Regions from separate parts of the Cytobacillus sp. IB215665 genome, predicted to be linked through region 3. Evidence: riboswitches for the same ligand, from Rfam matches in the RefSeq annotation. Region 3 holds a riboswitch; each other region holds the start of a gene.

Region 1 (3,188 bases), on a different contig from region 3:
AGGAGAAGGGGAAGAAAAAAATGCATAATGAGAAAGATTATCGTTTAGAAACATTGAGTGTCCATGGAGGATTAGAAGCTGATCCAGTGACTGGTGCAAGAGCAGTACCAATCTATCAATCAAATGCATTCAGATTCAAGGATACGAGCCATGCAGCTAATCTGTTCTCACTCCAAGAAGAAGGATATATATACTCAAGAATACACAACCCTACTGTAACTGTTTTAGAAGAAAGAGTAGCATTGTTAGAAGGTGGAATTGGTGGGTTAGCATTATCAAGTGGAATGGCTGCTATAACGACTGCAATTCTTAATCTAGCAGGAGCAAATGATGAAATTGTTGCTGCATCTACTTTATATGGTGGAACGTATAATCTATTAGCTAATACATTGCCGAAATATGGTATAACTACTCACTTCGTTGACCCTTCCAAACCTGAAAATTTTGCAAAGGCAATTTCTTCGAAAACAAAAGCGATATTTGCTGAAACAATTGGTAATCCAAGCTTACACGTATTGGATATTGAGAAGGTTGCTTCAATAGCTCACGAAGCTGGAATTCCGCTAATCATTGATAATACATTTGCTACTCCTTATCTATGTAGACCGATTGACTTTGGTGCTGACATTGTCATTCATTCTGCTACTAAGTGGCTTTTAGGAAATGGAACGACTTTAGGTGGAATAATCGTTGATGGAGGCAAATTCAATTGGAATTCTGAGAAGTTTCCAGACTTTATTACCCCTGACCCAAGCTATAATAATCTTATATATGCAGAAGCACTTGGAGAAAGTGCATATATCGTCAAAGCTAGGGTGCAATTATTAAGAGATTTAGGTGCCTCATTAAGTCCGTTTAATGCTTATCAATTTAACCTTGGCCTAGAGACATTACATGTACGGATGAAAGAGCATGTTAATAATGCTATGAAAGTCGTTGAATATTTAGCGAAACACCCGGCTGTAGAGTGGGTTTTGTATCCTGATCATAAAGATCATCCTGCAAAAGAACTTGCTAAAAAATATTTACCAAAAGGTAGTGGGTCCATCGTCGTGTTCGGCATAAAAGGAGGGAGAGAAGCAGGTGCTAAAGTAATTAATCATGTGAAACTATGGTCGCATGTAGCAAACGTAGGTGACGCTAAAAGCTTGATTATCCATCCGGCAAGTACAACACATCAACAATTAAGTAGCGAGGGCTTAAAATCTTCAGGTGTAACAGAAGATTTAATAAGGTTGTCAGTTGGAATTGAGAATATTGACGACCTATTAGAAGACTTAGAGCAAGCAATAGAAACTGCGACAGGACTAACTTCAAGCAAATAATATAGGGTGAATCGATTTGTGTTTTGGCTGTAAATTCCATAAAGATATTCATTGACACATATAAATGAGCGTGATAGAATCACAATTGTACTTTTTAAAAGAGATTAATTTTGAAATGTAATTATAAAAATGAATAAAAAAACATTGATATATACTCTTATCAAGAGAGGTGGAGGGATGTGCCCTATGAAGCCCGGCAACCATCAACGGTGAAGTTGAAATGGTGCCAATTCACACGAAGCGTATGCTTCGATAGATGAGAGAAAGGAATATAATTAAGCCTTTCTGCTCACATGTGCGGAAAGGCTTTTTAATTTTGTTGTTAAGCTTTTCTATTAGGTTGATTACGCATTAAATGTTGCTGTTCGTACAAAAATATAAACATATATTCATTTTGTATTCGTAATATCTTATCTTTTACACATGCTGTCTTCATAATGATTGTTGTTGTTCTTCGTATGAAGAAGTTAACAAAGTATACGAAAAGAGCCTTTTATAAAAAACAATGATAATGGATAAAACGATTGTCTAGCTGCTAGAAGAGCTAATATCTCCATACTAACAAAAATATGGAAGATCGTTTAGTTTGCAACATAAAACATACTAAACATATATGAATAATATGATTAAGGAAGTAGGTGAGCCTTTTGATAAAACTATCTGGGGTAAAAAAAGTATATCAATCTCAAGAAGGAGAAGTAGTTGCTGTAGATAATGTCAATTTGAATATTGCTAAGGGTGAAATATTTGGCATTATTGGTTACAGTGGTGCAGGAAAAAGTACACTCATTCGTTTGTTAAACCAGCTTGAAGCAGCAACAGAAGGAACAATTACGATCAATAATTATGAAATGACCTCTATTAAAGGGGATGAGTTACGTAAATCACGACAAGAAATTAGTATGATCTTTCAGCATTTTAATTTGCTTTGGTCAAGAACTGTACGGGAGAATATATCCTTTCCATTAGAAATTGCTGGCATTCGAAAAAAAGAACGATTGAAGAGGGTGGATGAGCTAATCAAGCTAGTAGGGTTGGGGGGAAGAGAAAATGCGTATCCTTCACAACTAAGTGGTGGCCAAAAGCAGCGAGTTGGAATAGCTCGTGCTTTAGCAAATCGCCCGAAGGTATTATTATGTGATGAAGCAACCTCAGCACTTGATCCACAAACAACAGACTCGATTCTTGAGTTGCTTGTGGATATTAATAAAAAGCTAGGTCTCACAATTGTGTTAATTACTCATGAAATGCATGTGATTCGTAAAATATGTCATCGTGTAGCTGTAATGGAAAATGGCAGCATTGTTGAACAAGGTGAAGTTTTATCGGTGTTTCAGCAACCGAAAGCTCCAATAACTAAGAAGTTTGTTAAGCAAATTACAGAACCAGAAGAAGCGACAGAAACAATTGAGCATATTTTAGAAAGCTACCCTGAAGGTAAAGTTATTAAGCTGTTGTTTGTTGGGGATGATGCTGAACAACCTTTAATAGCAGAATTAATCCGCCAGTTTAAAATTGGCATCAATATTATACAAGGAAAGATCTCGCATACACAGCACGGTGCATATGGCACATTGTTTATTCATATGACAGGAACCGATGAAGAGATAAACCGCTCGATCACATATATAAAGGAAAAACATGTGGCAGTGGAGGTGATACAGCATGGTTAGTCAACTATTTGTAAATGTTAATTGGGAAAAAATGTCGGAAGCAACATTTGAAACTTTATATATGACTGTGACATCGGTGATTGCAACATTTGTTTTTGGTGTTATATTAGGGCTCTTACTTTTTTTAACATCGAAGGACAACCTATTGGAACATAAGTTGGTTAATACAATCATCAGCAGTTTTGTAAAC
Region 2 (3,188 bases), on a different contig from region 3:
CCAGTTAATATTGTGATTGCTTCATCAACTGTTGTCGCTTGTTTAATGGAATTAATGAGTCGGTCTAATGCCCAACTTAGATTAACAGCTGTTGGTCGAGAACTTACTAAATAGTTACGATCTTTGCCAAGCCTAGCTTTGAAATCTACTAGACTATGTATATGATAGCTTTGTGCAGCTAGCACTAATCCAAAAGCTGCCACGATGCCAATTGCAGGTGCACCTCTAACTTTTAGCGAAGCAATAGCATGATAAACGTCTTCTAGTGTAGTTAAATTTATAAAAATTGTATCAAGTGGTAGCTGTTGTTGGTCTAAAATTTTGATGAAATGGTCTTTCCATTCTACCGATAAAGGAAGAGTTGAGACTTGCCTCATCTTACAAATCTCCTTTCAGTATGTTGAATAACATCTTGAATTTCTGAAGTATTAGTAAGACTGTGGCGATTTACAATAAGTGTTCTACCGACTTGTAAAGCAGTCGACTTAACTTGAATCTTTCTCTCATGAGGAGTAATACGATCTAAATCCTCCACATGTGCTAAGCCAATCGTACGGCGAATAATTTCACATCCAGCAAAACCAATTGCGTCTGCATATGCTTGTGTTAAAATGTGCTCAACGAAACCTCCAACCTCAGTGAATGCCTCAATGCTATGGTTTTTCCATAGTTTAACAAAGGTTGTGGTGAAAGTGTCCCATGTACCTTCAATACAATTGTATAAGTAGCTTCTTTCATTATCTGGTCGAGATAAGATTTGTAAAATAAGGTTTGCGAAAAATAAGCCAATATCAAACCCTATAGGTCCACAGAAGGCAAATTCAGTGTCAATGATCTTAGTCTCTTCCTCATTGGCAATGATACTTCCAGTGTGCAAATCTCCATGAATAATACCATCACCTTGCGTTAAAAATATTTTTTTTAATTTTGCGACTTCAAGCTTTAAGAAAGAGTCATTCCAAATAGCTTGAATATTTTCTTGTAATTCTATTTCATAGTTGTTTGTGTCATGATTAAAGAAAGGGTCGGTAAATATGAGATCCTCTGTTATTCTGCATAGCTCGGGATTGACAAACTGTTTTTGTAATTGCTTTTTCTTTTCCGGTCCTAAAGCATAATCAGAAGTAAAAAATAATGTTGTTGCTAAAAAAGTACCGATATGGGTTGAGAGAGATGGATATAACTTGTTATTGATGAACCCTTTTCTCACGATGTCTAGATGAGATAAATCTTCCATCACAGTAATTGACAACTTGTCATCGGTATAGTAAACCTTTGGAATATACTCTGGACAATAGCTTGCAAAGGTAAGTAGCGCATGGCTTTCAATTGTTGCGCGCTTTAAAGTAAGCGGCCAGCTTTCACCAATAACTTTTGCATATGGTAATGCCTGCTTTATTATGATTCCTTTGTTGTTACGCTCATCGACTACTCGAAAGACAAGGTTTAAGTTTCCATCCCCAATTTCCTTACATGTTAACAATGATTGCTCATGAAAAAGTGTTAACCTTTGGGCTAAAGAAATTGCACTTTTTTCCGTTAGCGGTTGATAAGTACTTTGATTTGAACTCATAAATACCTCCAAAAAAGCGTTATTTTGTAAATGTTAACTAGAAAAAGCCTCTTTCTTATTAAACGAAAGAGGCTTGAAGAACGAACTTCTACCTCTTATCTTTCAGAAAGTCTTGCTTCCTGTTGGAATTAGCACCGTGCCTTTGAAGAACTTAGAAGTTCTGGCGTTAGCTTACACGCCCCATCCTCATGATGGTATTACGGTCGGTTGCTGGGCTTCATAGGGCCAAATCCCTCAGCCAACTCTTGATAAGAGACTAACTTATAAAATTTACGTGTGTAATTACGATCCATAAATTTGTTTGTTTGAAAAGTATCATAACAATATGTGATTTTCTTTGTCAATAACTTTTTCAAATGTTTAATAAATATGAAACTTAAGTGTAGTTTTAATAAATTAAATAAACTTATTTAAAATTGAAAATTTAATTGTCACTAATTGTTAAAGTATTAAACGATGTTATGAGCAGGATTTTACAATAAATAACACGAATGATATGAAGGAGAAAAAGAAGTCATAATTTAAATGAAAAATATTTCGAGGTGATAAAATGACCGTTTTTCAAGAAAAATGGGATGAATTAGCTAGCTTAAAAGATGAATTAGGTTCAAGAGATTGGTTTTATGCAACGAGTGGCAATCTCTCAATCAAAGCAAGTGATTCTCCGTTAACATTTCTCATTTCGGTAAGTGGAAAGGACAAACGGCAGCGTACAAAGGATGATTTTTTATTAGTAGATGAACAAGGACACCCTACGAGTAGTACCAAATTACATCCTTCAGCAGAAACTCCACTTCATCTCGCAGTGTATAAACAATCAAATGCAGTCTGTTGTATACACATACATACGGTAGATAATAATGTTATATCAGAACTATATGGAGATCAAGGACAAGTGACTTTTCATGGGCAAGAAATGATCAAAGCATTCGATGAATGGGAAGAAGATGCAGAAATTTCAATACCAATTATAAGAAATGATGCATATATCCAGTTGTTAGCAGATTCATTAAGTACTTACGTTACATCTGACAAAGGTGCTGTGCTCATAAGAAATCATGGTATTACAGTGTGGGGAAAAAGCGTATTTGAAGCAAAAAAATTACTAGAAGCCTACGAATTTTTGTTTAGTTACCACCTAAAACTACTACAATTAAAAAGAGATATTAAAATATTATCATAAGTATATTTAAATTGTTGAAACCTTTCACGTATATGTTCGTATAGATAGTAAAGGCTATTTTCATAAACTTTATTGCTATAGTCCCTATACTAGAAGAGAAAGATGGTTTTACTCAAATGTAAACCTTTTATAAAGGCTTTGTAAACTTTGTTCTATTTATAATAAATTAGTACCAATAAAAAAGTGTTTTTATATGTTTAGGCATCTGTGTTCTGAAGAAATGATGTTTATATTTATTCGTACGAAAAAACAACAACCTTTGCGAAAACATCCGTAGTAAAAGATTTGATGGAAGGTTTTTTTTCTTGCAATTTGCTATTTTTTTCTATAAAAAATGTGTTTTATATGTTGTGTTTCTTGTCGTAATTTAGACTATCATATATAATAATTGCATTAGCATATATGCATGTTCAAAAAACAGGACAAAAAAGC
Region 3 (3,188 bases):
AATATACCTTCTTTTATTGTTTCAACATTGGTTAATTCTCCTTCTAAAGCAGAACGTACCATTGAACGAGTAAATTCAAGTTTCATTCGGTTACCTACACCATATTCTCCACCAGTCCAGCCTGTATTCACAAGGTATACTTGAGCACCATGTTCATCAATCTTATCACCTAACATTTTTGCATAACGTGTAGCTGGCAATGGTAAGAATGGTGAACCAAAGCAAGTTGAAAATGTAGCTTGTGGAGAAGTGATTCCTCGCTCTGTTCCAGCAAGCTTACTCGTATACCCACTTAGAAAATGGTACATTGCTTGTTCCTTCGATAGTTTACTAATAGGAGGTAAAACACCGAAAGCATCAGCTGTTAAAAAAATGATCGTATTAGGGTGACTTGCAATGCTAGGAAAAATGATATTATCGATTGCTTGTATAGGGTAAGCAGCTCGAGTGTTTTCTGTTAGAGAAGAATTGTCATAATCAGGGTTTCTTGAGCAATCATCAACGATGACATTTTCTAGTACTGAACCGAATCGAATCGCATCGTAAATCTGTGGTTCCTTCTCTCGGGATAAGTTTATACACTTGGCGTAACAGCCACCCTCTATATTAAACACTCCATTTGCTGACCATCCATGTTCATCGTCCCCTATTAACCGTCTGTTCGCATCAGCTGAAAGGGTTGTTTTTCCCGTTCCTGATAACCCGAAGAATAAAGCGACATCTCCTTCTTGACCAATATTGGCTGAACAATGCATGGATAAAATCTCTTTTTCAGGGAGAAGGTAGTTCATGACAGAAAATATTGATTTTTTCATCTCACCTGCATACTCTGTTCCACCTATAAGCACTGTGCGTTTTTCAAATGAAATAATAATAAATGTTTCCGATCTTGTTCCATCAATTGCAGGGTCTGCTTTGAAATTTGGCGCAGAAATGACAGTGAAGTCAGCGGTATGCGATTGTAATTCCTCCTCAGTAGGACGAATAAATAGCTGATGTGCAAATAAATTGTGCCATGCATATTCATTAATCACTTGAATAGGAAGTTGATATTTTTTATCAGCACCTGCGAACCCATTAAATACATAAATTTCATCTTTGTTAGCTAAATAATCGAGTACTTTATTATAGAGATTGTCAAATGATTCCTGTGAAATAGGCTGATTTACTGTTCCCCAATCTATTTTACCTCTTGTAGATGGCTCATCTACAATATATTTATCTTTTGGTGATCGTCCAGTATATTTTCCTGTTGTAGATAGTATGGCACCTGAAGAAGTTAAAGTGCCTTCTTTTCTATTTAACACACTTTCAACGAGAGTAGGGACGGATAAATTGTGTAATGTATTTTTACGAGCTAGTAAACTTGATAATTCGCATGATACACTAACAGAATTCATGATCAAAACCTTCCTTTACGTTTTAATAATGTCGTTAACAATTCATAACTTAAAAATAGTATAACACATTAACTCAAATAGTCTATACTATTTATAATTATTTTATACTGGATTCAACATAATCGTACCATTCTTTGTAAAAGATACATAACGATAATTTAATGAACAATTCAGCTCTTAACTATGTTGACATGATACTGTTTACTACGTTAATATATTGTGTTGAACGGATACTCTCTTATCCCGAGCTGGTGGAGGGACAGGCCCTATGAAGCCCAGCAACCATCACTATATTTTCAGATTATGAGAAAATAATCTGCTTTGTTCTTAATTGTGATAAGGTGCTAACCTGGTGCAAGGCACTTGTCTTGAACGATAAGAGTGAAAGGCGTGAATCGAGTATGTCAAACCTTTCCTCATGATTTGTAGGAGAGGTTTTATTTATTTCCAGTAAAAAGTTTGAAATTTTGGAAAGTAATATGGGAATGAGTTCCGTTTCAAAATATAACTATATGAAGTAGTTTGCTTCATAAAGGAGGAAAAGCTATGACAAAAAAACGTCACTTATTTACTTCTGAATCTGTAACTGAAGGTCACCCTGATAAAATTTGTGACCAAATATCAGATTCCATTCTTGATGCTATCTTAACAAATGACCCTAACGCTCGTGTTGCATGCGAAACGACCGTGACAACAGGGATGGCCTTGGTTGCTGGGGAAATTACTACATCGACGTATGTTGATATTCCTAAGATCGTACGTGAAACTGTACGGACCATCGGCTACACACGTGCAAAATATGGTTTTGATTCAGAAACCTGTGCGGTATTAACATCTATTGATGAGCAATCGCCTGACATTGCAATGGGTGTCGATCAAGCACTTGAAGCTCGTGAAGGGTCAATGACAGATGAAGAGATAGATGCAATTGGAGCTGGTGACCAGGGCTTAATGTTCGGATATGCTTGTAATGAAACAAAAGAATTAATGCCGTTACCAATCTCATTAGCTCATAAATTGGCACAACGCTTAACAAAGGTAAGAAAAGAAGAAATTCTTCCATATTTACGACCAGATGGTAAGACCCAAGTAACTGTTGAGTATGATGAAAATAATAAACCAGTTCGCATAGATACGATTGTAATTTCTACTCAACATCACCCAGAGATCACATTAGAACAAATTCAACGAAACATTAAGGAGCATGTTATAAGCCATGTTGTTCCTAAAGAATTGATTGATGCTGATACAAAATACTTTATAAATCCGACAGGTCGATTTGTAATAGGTGGTCCACAAGGAGACGCCGGATTAACAGGGCGCAAAATAATTGTTGATACGTATGGAGGATATGCCCGTCACGGAGGGGGAGCATTCTCTGGTAAGGATCCTACAAAAGTTGATCGATCAGCTGCATATGCTGCACGTTATGTTGCAAAGAATTTGGTGGCAGCTGGCTTAGCTGATAAGTTGGAAGTTCAGTTAGCATATGCAATCGGGGTCGCACAGCCTGTATCCATTTCAGTAAATACATTCGAAACAGGTAAGGTTGCTGATGAAGTTTTAGTTGACCTCATTCGTAATAATTTTGACTTACGTCCAGCTGGGATTATAAATATGCTTGATTTACGACGTCCAATTTATAAGCAAACAGCAGCATATGGACATTTTGGACGTACTGATGTTGATCTTACGTGGGAACGTACTGATAAAGCAGAAGTGTTAAAAGAACAAGCATTATCTCGAAGTAATTAATAAAGGTTGCTTTCGGATTGATTGTTGCTTTTC
Region 4 (3,188 bases), on a different contig from region 3:
TGATGAAATGTTGATGCATGCTGAATCGCAACACTTACTGCACCTGTATGAGGATCTACTTTATGCTTATTATGAAGTAGCTTAGTTTGATCAGAAAATGAATTAGACATATGTGTTCACCCCTTCCTTAGCTGCTTTTAATGCTGATGTAAGATCATCTATGAGATCATCAGCATTCTCGATACCAATTGAGAATCTTAATAAGCGATTGCAAATTCCGTTTGCAACTCTTATTTCTTCAGGTATATCTGCATGTGTTTGTGTAGCTGGATAGGTGATGAAGCTTTCAACACCACCAAGGCTTTCAGCGAAAGTGATAAGGCGTAAGTTTTGTAAAAATGGATTAACCCATTTTTCATTTCGTATTTTAAACGACAACATGCCACCACGCTGTGGATAATAGATTTCTACAATATCTTCATGCGCTTTCAAAAATGAAGCAATTTTTTTTGCATTTTCTTCATGCTGTTTTAGACGTAAATGGAGAGTTTTCATTCCACGGATGAGTAACCATGAATCAAAAGGTGATAACACAGCACCAATTGCGTTATGGTAATTACCAAGTTGAGCAGATAGCTCATCTCCTTTTGAAACAATTAACCCTGCTAGCACATCGTTATGACCCCCCAAGTATTTTGTTGCGCTATGGATGACAATGTCTGCCCCTTGAGTTATAGGTTTTTGTAGCAGTGGAGTATAAAATGTATTGTCCACGATTAATAACAAATCATTTTCCTTTGCAACCTTTGCTGCAATTTTTAAGTCAACCTCTTGCATAAGTGGATTTGTTGGAGTTTCTATAAATAACGCTTTCGTATTGCTATTTATTAATTCTTCTATAGCATTTATGTTACTAAAATCAGCATAGTGAAAAGTAAAGCCATTTCTTCGAAAAGATTCTTCAAATAACCGGTATGTTCCTCCGTACAAATCATGTGTAACGATCAGCTCATCTCCCTGCTCAAAGAGAGCTAAAACTGTTTGAATCGCAGCCATACCTGAACTACAAGCAAAGCCTTGATCACCTTCCTCAAGCTGTGCTATTGCCTGTTCGACAATTTGTCGAGTTGGATTACCCGTTCGAATGTAATCATACCCTGTAGACTCACCTATACCTGTGTGACGGTAGGCTGTTGACAAATAGACAGGTGGATTGACCGTCCCAGTAATATTTTCACTTCTGTTTCCAATTTGGGCACATGCTGTTTCGATATTTATTTTCGTCATATAAATTCCTCCTCATTTCAATTGATTTTCTATACTTGTTTAAAGTGGTAAAGTTTTGTGGTAGTTTTAGAACGTTAAGTACGGACTTATAAATCTATAAAAGAGTAATAAAAAAAACCTTCTGATAAGAAGGCTTTGAGTTTAATCATCAGCTCTCCTTATCTTCCAAGCGAAAAGTATATACATTTCGCTTGCTGGATTTAGCACCTGACCATAAATATGGCTGGTTGCTGAGGTTTCAAAGGGCCAGTCCCTCCACCTCTCTTGATAAGATGAATTGTTTATTTATCTTAGTTTTTAAGACTCCTACCTCTAAAAGAAGGAGCTACCGGATCACGTGGGATACATTTACCACCTGATTCATTTTTAAGTTGAATGAGTTAATGTATTAAATATTGATTGCATATAAATTTACAATAGATTTGACTGTTTTGCAAGATATTTTTAGAATTTTTTTATAAGTTAAAAAATGGTATGATCAATATATACTATGTTCAACAAGGATAAAAACTACAGAAAATAATTAGGTAAATTGTATGCAGGTGGTGTGTTATATATGAAAACCTTTTTAATAAGGTTGACTACTTTTTCAGCTTTGTGGGGAGGGTTTCTCTATGTAGAAGTATCTCATTCAACAAGGTGGTACATATCCATTTTGGTTTGTGCTTTGTCGTTCGTCTGTTTCTTTTTCATCCCTATTGTTAAAAAAAAGATAATATTCTATTTTCTGCTTCTTTGCATGTTGTTTGTTTCGAGTGTTTTGTTTATTCAAGACGAAAATACATTTAGTAAATTACTATTTTTGTATATAACGATAGATGCTATTTCATTATTATCACAAAAGCAATATCAACTATTTTCAGTTGTTAGTGTCGGTTTAATGGGTATGCTGCTGATTTTTACTAATGCTATAAATATTGAATTAGTTGTTATACTCATATTTTGTTATTATTTGAGTATTTTGTTAAATAAAAAAATGACGGAGACCAATTATAAACAAGACATGTATGAGGAGCTTTTAGGTGAATATCGAAATCTAAAACGCATTAGTTTACGAAATGAACGGGCAGCTCGATTAGAAGAAAGAACAGGAATTGCTCGTGAGATTCATGATTCGGTCGGTCATAAATTAACAGCATTGCTTATGCAAATCGAAATACTTTCGATGAAAGAAAAACGACAGGAATATGGAATTTTGAAAGAACTTGTTCGTGAAAGTTTAGAAGAAACGAGGCATGCGGTTAAAACACTAAAAGATGAGGAATTTGAAGGTCTGTCGTCAGTGCTTCAATTAATTAGAAAGTTAGAATCAGAGAGTCATATACTCGTGCATTTTACGACAAAACAAGGAGCTTTATCTGTGAGCTTATCCAATCAACAAAGCGTTACTTTATATAGAGTTATACAAGAGGCACTAACAAATGCGATGCGTCATGCACAATCTCGTGAAGTATTTGTAACAATTGGTAAATCAGCTGTTGGAGATCTTTATTTTGAAGTGACGAATAAGATTTTTAAAACTGAATCTTTTACTATAGGATTTGGACTAAGTAACATGCGGAAACGTGTTGAAGAGCTAAATGGGGATATAAACTTCAATCAAACAGAGTCTCATTTTGTAGTTAAAGGATCATTTCCTGTATATGCAAAGGAGGTTATATAAATATGTATAACATTATTGTAGTAGAAGACCAGGCAATTGTTAGGCAGGGACTTGTCATGATGATTGAACAAGAAGACCAATTTCAAGTAGTGGCTCAAGCTGGAAATGGCCATGAGGCAATTGAACAATTGGAGAAGCATTTGGTTGACGTTGTTGTAATGGATATACGAATGCCCGAAATGAATGGTCTCGAAGCTACTAGAATAATTAAACAGCGATGGCCACAAGTAAAAATATTAATATTAACTACGTTTAATGATGATGAATACGCAATGCAAGCACTAAAAGACGGTGCAAA

The links. Region 3 has a riboswitch for S-adenosylmethionine ahead of metK (methionine adenosyltransferase). Riboswitches for the same ligand answer to the same signal wherever they lie in the genome.
Region 1: it holds a riboswitch for S-adenosylmethionine, as region 3 does, so the genes downstream of both, SLH52_RS12305 (methionine ABC transporter ATP-binding protein) here and metK (methionine adenosyltransferase) in region 3, are expected to answer to the same signal.
Region 2: it holds a riboswitch for S-adenosylmethionine, as region 3 does, so the genes downstream of both, mtnK (S-methyl-5-thioribose kinase) here and metK (methionine adenosyltransferase) in region 3, are expected to answer to the same signal.
Region 4: it holds a riboswitch for S-adenosylmethionine, as region 3 does, so the genes downstream of both, SLH52_RS19155 (methionine biosynthesis PLP-dependent protein) here and metK (methionine adenosyltransferase) in region 3, are expected to answer to the same signal.

The regions. Positions count from the first base shown of each region.
Region 1 is NZ_JAXBME010000009.1:8,929-12,116, reverse strand. It holds gene SLH52_RS12315 (SCP2 sterol-binding domain-containing protein) at 1-28, shown strand, start outside; gene SLH52_RS12310 (O-acetylhomoserine aminocarboxypropyltransferase/cysteine synthase family protein) at 21-1,325, shown strand; SAM riboswitch class I at 1,480-1,588, shown strand; gene SLH52_RS12305 (methionine ABC transporter ATP-binding protein) at 1,973-2,998, shown strand; gene SLH52_RS12300 (methionine ABC transporter permease) at 2,991-3,188, shown strand, end outside.
Region 2 is NZ_JAXBME010000006.1:122,206-125,393, forward strand. It holds gene mtnA (S-methyl-5-thioribose-1-phosphate isomerase) at 1-377, opposite strand, end outside; gene mtnK (S-methyl-5-thioribose kinase) at 374-1,573, opposite strand; SAM riboswitch class I at 1,666-1,828, opposite strand; gene SLH52_RS10425 (methylthioribulose 1-phosphate dehydratase) at 2,124-2,756, shown strand.
Region 3 is NZ_JAXBME010000021.1:49,727-52,914, forward strand. It holds gene pckA (phosphoenolpyruvate carboxykinase (ATP)) at 1-1,400, opposite strand, end outside; SAM riboswitch class I at 1,636-1,782, shown strand; gene metK (methionine adenosyltransferase) at 1,947-3,155, shown strand.
Region 4 is NZ_JAXBME010000019.1:72,624-75,811, reverse strand. It holds gene metC (cystathionine beta-lyase) at 1-110, opposite strand, end outside; gene SLH52_RS19155 (methionine biosynthesis PLP-dependent protein) at 103-1,227, opposite strand; SAM riboswitch class I at 1,383-1,501, opposite strand; gene SLH52_RS19150 (sensor histidine kinase) at 1,784-2,890, shown strand; gene SLH52_RS19145 (response regulator transcription factor) at 2,893-3,188, shown strand, end outside.